DNA from 3 places in the Sphingobacterium sp. BIGb0165 genome. Region 2 is predicted to be linked to each of the others. Evidence: riboswitches for the same ligand, from Rfam matches in the RefSeq annotation. Region 2 holds a riboswitch; each other region holds the start of a gene.
What was found. Region 2 has a riboswitch for S-adenosylmethionine ahead of M2408_RS05140 (methylenetetrahydrofolate reductase). Riboswitches for the same ligand answer to the same signal wherever they lie in the genome.
Positions count from the first base shown of each region.

Region 1 (2,206 bases), on a different contig from region 2:
CTCATTGTTAGCTTAGGGAATATGAATACCTTTTCCAACACATTGGATCCACAATTTATCAGCGCTTTTACCCAAGCCCTAAAAACGTCTCTGTCGGAATAGTTTTCCGTAAAATTATCAGATCAATTCTTTTTACAAAGAAGCCAAACAATAGAAGATTCCCTATAGGGAATCTTCTATTGCGTTCCAGAGTTCAATGCGCTTTTGAAGCGCCTCTTTACTGACTATTTTCATTTCTTCCCACTTCTCATCATCCTCTTTGGCCAGGTCGCTGATCATCTGCATTGCCAAAGGGCCATGCTCATCACCGTCCAGATCAATATGACGTTGGAAATAGTAGATAAAATTATCTAAGCTCGATTCAGGAAAGTTGGTTTTCAGCTCCTGCAAAATGGAGGTAAACATACCCGGGATAAGATCCTCACGACCAAATGTAAAGGCAGCAGCAATTTTATGTACCTCCCCTTCTTCGATCAGTTCAAAAGTAAAATTCAGAAAATCTTTGATCCTTTTGTCCAGTGTCGTCAATGCGATGGCATCAAAAATACTTTTGGATTTCTTGGCGTTCACGATAAACTTGTTAACCAGGTGCAGGTCTGCCCCCATTTCACTCATTGCGTCCAGATACATTTCAAAATGGCTCAAACGGCGACCATCAATATATTCGTCGGATTCTTCCGCTAATACAATTTCGTTAATCAGATAGCGTGTCGAAGGATGCTCACTTGCAAACCAAGGCAAAGTTGTACAGGTCAATTTAATCTGCAAAGCTTTTAATAAAGACATAAAATCCCATACAGCGTACACATGCCCTTCGGTAAAAGAACGTAGATTCTTGATCGTTTTGATTTTAGGATACAAGGAGTGTTGCAATAATACCTCGCGTTCGGCAGCAATGTATTCATTAATTTCCGCAATTCTATTCATGCCGCAAAAGTATTGTCTTATCTCTGTTTTTTAAAGTATTTTCGACGAGATTACAGTAACATGATAAATTATCGGGCAAGCTATCCACTTCATAACCAAACCACAGCCAAAAACCCAAACTCACTTTTGCCGGCCTTAGTCTTCTTATCCACACCCAATTACCAAAAAAACAAAAATATTTTTAATATTAAAAAATAATCTACTATATTTGTAGAGTATTCAGAATTGCATGATGCAATACCAACCGAGTGTAGACACCGCGGTGGTAAATTAATACGGGTTTCGACCAAAATAAACGTTATACAACGGTTATTTTTCCCAACAAGATCTGGATACAGTTTATGGTTTAATCCTTTAAATTTTTAAATTGTATGGCTACAACAACAAATCTTTACCAACACTTACTGGAAAAATTCAGCTACTATTCCACAGACGAACTAATACAGCTCAATAACGATACAATCTTGGGACAGGGTTGGGGCTCGGCCAAAGCGACCTTTCGGACAGCGCTGCTCAGTACTTTCTCCAAAAGAGGACTGGACCTATCCAACATCATTTCCAAGGAAGACGGTTTTACCTCAGTGAAGCATGTCCCTGTACGTTTGGAACACAATGTATTGATTCCATTGCAATCTTAAGACAGCAGTCATAGCACTTTCAGCGTAGAAGCACCGACTACCGTCTTGTCTTTTCTGTTTTTCATATTTACATGTAATTGTGTATAACACATGTGTATGCAATGAGATTTTTAAGACAAAAGGATCCCCGGCCTGCAAAAATTGCAGGCTAGGGATCCTTTTATTTTTCTTTTGTATGATAGGCAACCCAGTTATGATCTATACATACCTGAAGTTGTTGTGATTTGGATGAATAAATCTGGTAATTCAGTATTTTACCATCTTTCCATTCCATGTCTATGGTATGATTTCCTTTGATGCGCATTCCCCTGACCTGACCTTCTTTTTTCCAGGCTTCAGGGATTGCTGGCAGGAGATACACACTGTCCTTATGCGACTGCACCAGCATCTCAGCGATCCCGGCTGCTCCACCAAAATTACCATCAATCTGGAAAGGTGGCCCAGCAGTTAACAAATTGGCGTAAACACCGCCCCCAGCGCCATAATTGATATGTGTATCGACACGTGGGGTCATCAGCTGCCGAAATAATTTATAGGCACGCTTGCCTTCATGCAATCTGGTCCAAAACAGTAGTTTATGGGCTATGGCCCAGCTCGGCCCATCATCTCCCCGTACATTCAGACTCTTTTTAGCGGCTAGC
Region 1 covers NZ_JANUEB010000006.1:354,419-356,624, forward strand. Annotated here, with positions in the region: gene M2408_RS15935 (N-acetylmuramoyl-L-alanine amidase) at 1-102, shown strand, start outside; gene M2408_RS15940 (DUF3050 domain-containing protein) at 163-927, opposite strand; SAM-I-IV-variant riboswitch at 1,138-1,231, shown strand; gene M2408_RS15945 (5-oxoprolinase) at 1,299-1,565, shown strand; gene M2408_RS15950 (glycoside hydrolase family 95 protein) at 1,726-2,206, opposite strand, start outside.
Region 1: it holds a riboswitch for S-adenosylmethionine, as region 2 does, so the genes downstream of both, M2408_RS15945 (5-oxoprolinase) here and M2408_RS05140 (methylenetetrahydrofolate reductase) in region 2, are expected to answer to the same signal.

Region 2 (2,206 bases):
TGTCTTACATCAGCATTGGTTTTACATGCTGCAACAGCATCGCTCAATTCCTCAGGAATATCCAAGTGGAAAATTCTCGGCAAAGTAACCAGTTGCTTTTTGGTCGTCAATGGTTTGAGGCCTGGAATGATAGGCACATGGATCCCATTGTCCCGGCATTTGGTCACAAATTCCTTATATTTCTCCACGTTAAAGAACATCTGAGTTACAATAAATTCAGCTCCCATATCCACTTTTTGCTTCAGATATTTAAAATCAGTATTGAAATTAGGGGATTCAAAATGCTTCTCAGGGTATCCTGCGACACCAATACAAAAATCGGTTTTTTCAGATGTGATAATATCTTCATGGAGATACTTTCCTTTATTCATATCCGTTACCTGTTCCAATAGATCCGTTGCAAAAGCATGTCCGCCTTCACTTGGAATAAAATCAGCATCTCCTTTGCGTGCGTCACCTCGTAATACCAATACGTTATCGATACCCAAGAAATTTAAGTCGATCAGGGCATTTTCAGTTTCCTCTTTGGTAAAGCCACCACATATCAGATGGGGCACTGCATCCACTTTATACTTATTCATGATAGCAGCACATATCGCCACTGTTCCTGGTCGTTTGCGATAAGATACACGTTCCAACAGCCCGCTTGCATGTTCCTTATAGATATAATCTTCCCGATGATAAGTTACATCAATAAAGGGTGGTTTAAATTCCATCAGTTCATCCATTGTTTTAAAAATACTTTGGATGCCCTGTCCCTTTGCAGGAGGCAATAGCTCAAAAGAAAACAATGTTTTTCCTTTAGCATTCTGGATATGGTCGATAATCTTCATTAAAAAACTGTTTTAAGTTTGGGTTGGCTTACATCGAAACGCACAAGTCGAGGATATGTCTATCTGCATGTAACTTATCTTTCCCACATGGAGCAGGGTAGAATTTAGCACCTTGAACAATACAGGTTGCTAAGGCTTCACTGGGTCTAGTCCCTCGGCCTTTCTCTATAAGCGTTGCTAATATCGTCTTAAAAAATCAAACAACAAAAACATTTTTTCGAAAAGCTATAAATTATAGTGACAAAGCTGTCTTTTTTCCAGATCTTCCCATACAAATTATTTCAAAGTTGAAAGAGAATTACGTAGATTCTTTAAATAGAATGTGATCAGCAGTAAGCCAGAGACACTATACTTTTCCTTCTCTCCGTATTTAAACCCATCCATTAAATATTTATAGGCAACCAATGCATTCTCCTCATTGTAAAACAGCTCTTTCCATGAGACAGGAACGTCTTCCCATTGTTTCAATACAATGCCATTTTGCGCATAAGTAATTGGAGATTCAATCCCATCTATCTTATAATCACTATGGACGCCAGAATTTGAGATGTGTTGAAAGTATGCTATAGAATAATCTAAAAAGTTTAATGCCCGGGCCTTTACCTCTTGATCATTTTCAGCACTTGTCGGAATATTACGCCAAAGATTGACTACACTATCAAATTTACTAGGCTGCTCGCGAAGTGGTGTTTTGTCTAATTCGAAATTGAGAAACAACCGTTCCGTATTTGGTAAATGGGCTGAATTGAATTGGGAGAAATCACCTTTCAATTGCACGAAATTCTTTTTTACTTGAATTATATCCAAAGAGATGGTTCCCTTTTTATCATCCACCAATTCAATTTTATTCCCTTCAAATCTATATTTGCCATAGAGCAAGATATCACCTATCGCGAGGACAAATTGTCCTTTATCCTGAAGGGAGAGAAAGGAACGATAATGAAGCGGATGATCACAATATGCATCAGGTTCAATATTTAGCGGATCCTTAGCTTTGGCCTCTAGGTAGCCATCATTGGTATAACCGCAAATAACCTGATAATTTCCGATCGGAAATTCTTTGTTCTTCCCAAAGAAAGCACAAGAGGATAAGAATATCGCTGAAATAATTAGTAGTAATAGTTTCAAGATAGATCGTTTATAATGGTCAATATATTGATTATTCAGTACCAATTTAAACAAAATCCATCAGAGTAAGAGATCCCCGACCGTCCCAAAACAAAAATTTTGTCAGATGAAGCAAAATACGATTTAAATCCTCAACTTATTGAATCGAAAAAGGTTTAACTTCCTTTACGAACTTAGACCTTTTTCATTCAAATTTATGGGAATTAAGAACGACGCTCTAAAGTAAATTCCGAGTTGTAATCAGG
Region 2 covers NZ_JANUEB010000002.1:327,250-329,455, reverse strand. Annotated here, with positions in the region: gene M2408_RS05140 (methylenetetrahydrofolate reductase) at 1-833, opposite strand, end outside; SAM riboswitch class I at 905-1,007, opposite strand; gene M2408_RS05135 (hypothetical protein) at 1,110-1,961, opposite strand.

Region 3 (2,206 bases), on a different contig from region 2:
TTGGCGACAACATTGTTATCACCATCGCAGACAACGGAATCGGCATGAGTAGGGATCACCTTCAAAAGATATTCGATCAATTTTATCGTATCCCCACAGGGAATGTCCACAACGTTAAAGGTTTTGGTCTGGGCTTAAGCTATGTTCAGGATATTTTGAGAAGACTCAATGGAAGAATCACCGTAAAAAGTGAGAAAGATAAGGGCACAACCTTTGAAGTAATTTTGCCCGTAAAAAAATAACACGTTCCTTTTTTGTATATTCAGGGAACATTAGTGAAAATTAATAGATTCATTATGCAAAAGATATTATTAGCAGAGGATGATCCCAATTTGGGGGATCTTTTAAAGGACTATCTCGAATTAAAGGGAAAATTTGACGTTACGCTCTGTATTGATGGAGACGAAGCCGTTTCCCAGTTCAAAAAAAATGATTATGATTTATGCATTTTCGATGTCATGATGCCAAAAAAAGACGGTTTTACCGTGGGCCGTGAGATCAGAAAAACAAATAGCACCGTACCGATTATCTTCGCCACTGCAAAAGGCATGATGGAGGACAAGACAGAAGCGTTTGAATTGGGTGGAGATGATTATATCACAAAACCTTTCCGTGTTGAGGAATTACTTCTTCGGATAAATGCTTTATTGAAACGAAGTGTCAGAGATAAAGAGGACGAAGTAGTTGCAGATAAGTTTGAAATTGGAGATTACTTTTTCGATTATACGAGTCAGCAGATTTCCTACAAGGGTCAAATGCAAAAACTATCGACCAAAGAGGCTGAATTGCTTCGCCTACTTTGTTTAAAAAAGAATGATGTATTGACCCGGGAAGAAGCTTTATTAAAAATATGGCATGACGACAATTACTTCACAGGTAGAAGTATGGACGTATTCCTGAGCAAACTTCGTAAATACCTAAGAGAAGACAGCAAGGTTGAAATCGTCAATGTCCATGGTAAAGGTTACAAACTCCTGGTGAGTTAAAGGCATAGAGGGTGAGATACCAATGCGTGATTTCACCCTCTTTTCCAATGAAAAGAAAGAAATAAAACATTTCTATCCTTAGTAGAATATAAAAAATAGATGCACTTTTATAAAAAATTTGCATATCAAAAAGAAATGTTCTAACTTAGCATCGCTTATAGAGAAAGGCAGAGGGAATAGACCCGATGAAGCCTTAGCAACCTGTCCCTTGACAAGGTGCTAAATTCTACCCTACTTGATATGGGAATGATAAGCCGAAGTCACCGAATTCTAGTGTGTCCTTCTCTCTCTAGCAAGAAATATAGTTGAAAAGAAATATTAAAAACATTATTATGTTATTGACTAACAATTTAGGTTACCCTCGTGTGGGCGCGTTCCGCGAATTGAAAAAAGCCAATGAGGCCTATTGGGCTAAAAAATCTTCTGTTGAGGAATTATTGGACACAGCAAAAAAAATTCGTGAAGGCAATTGGAAAACACAAAAAGATGCTGGAATAGATTTGATCCCTTCCAACGACTTCTCTTTTTACGATCAAGTATTGGATTTAACCCTTACTGTTGGTGCAATTCCTGCTCGTTACCATTCTTTGTTGAATAAAGTAGACAACAACTACAGCTTAGACTTATATTTTGCAATGGCGCGCGGTTTCCAACAAGAGGGAATCGATGTGACTGCAATGGAAATGACCAAGTGGTTGGATACCAACTACCACTATATGGTTCCTGAATTCACAAAAGATCAAGAGTTCAAATTGACTTCTGAGAAATTCTTAAATGAATACAACGAAGCAAAATCATTGGATATTGAGACAAAACCAGTTTTACTTGGCCCAATCACTTACCTTTTGATCGGTAAAGAAAAAGAAGCTGGTTTCGACCGTATCGACCTATTGGACAAATTAGTTCCTGTATATGAGCAAATCTTGTCTAAATTGGCAGAAGCTGGAGCACAATATGTTCAGATCGACGAACCTTTCTTGGCTTTGGATTTAGATGCAAAAGTAAAAGCATTATACCAACCTACGTTTGAGAAATTGGCTGCAGCTGCCAAAAACATCAAATTGATTGCGACAACTTACTTCGAAGCTTTAAAAGACAACGAAGATATCGCGGTTAACTTACCTATCCATGCATTACACTTGGATTTAGTACGTGGAGAAAACCAATTGGATACCGTTTTAGCTAAAGTTCCAGCTTCATTGACATTATCTTTAGGTATT
Region 3 covers NZ_JANUEB010000010.1:216,358-218,563, reverse strand. Annotated here, with positions in the region: gene M2408_RS22465 (ATP-binding protein) at 1-242, shown strand, start outside; gene M2408_RS22460 (response regulator transcription factor) at 297-986, shown strand; SAM riboswitch class I at 1,139-1,242, shown strand; gene metE (5-methyltetrahydropteroyltriglutamate--homocysteine S-methyltransferase) at 1,319-2,206, shown strand, end outside.
Region 3: it holds a riboswitch for S-adenosylmethionine, as region 2 does, so the genes downstream of both, metE (5-methyltetrahydropteroyltriglutamate--homocysteine S-methyltransferase) here and M2408_RS05140 (methylenetetrahydrofolate reductase) in region 2, are expected to answer to the same signal.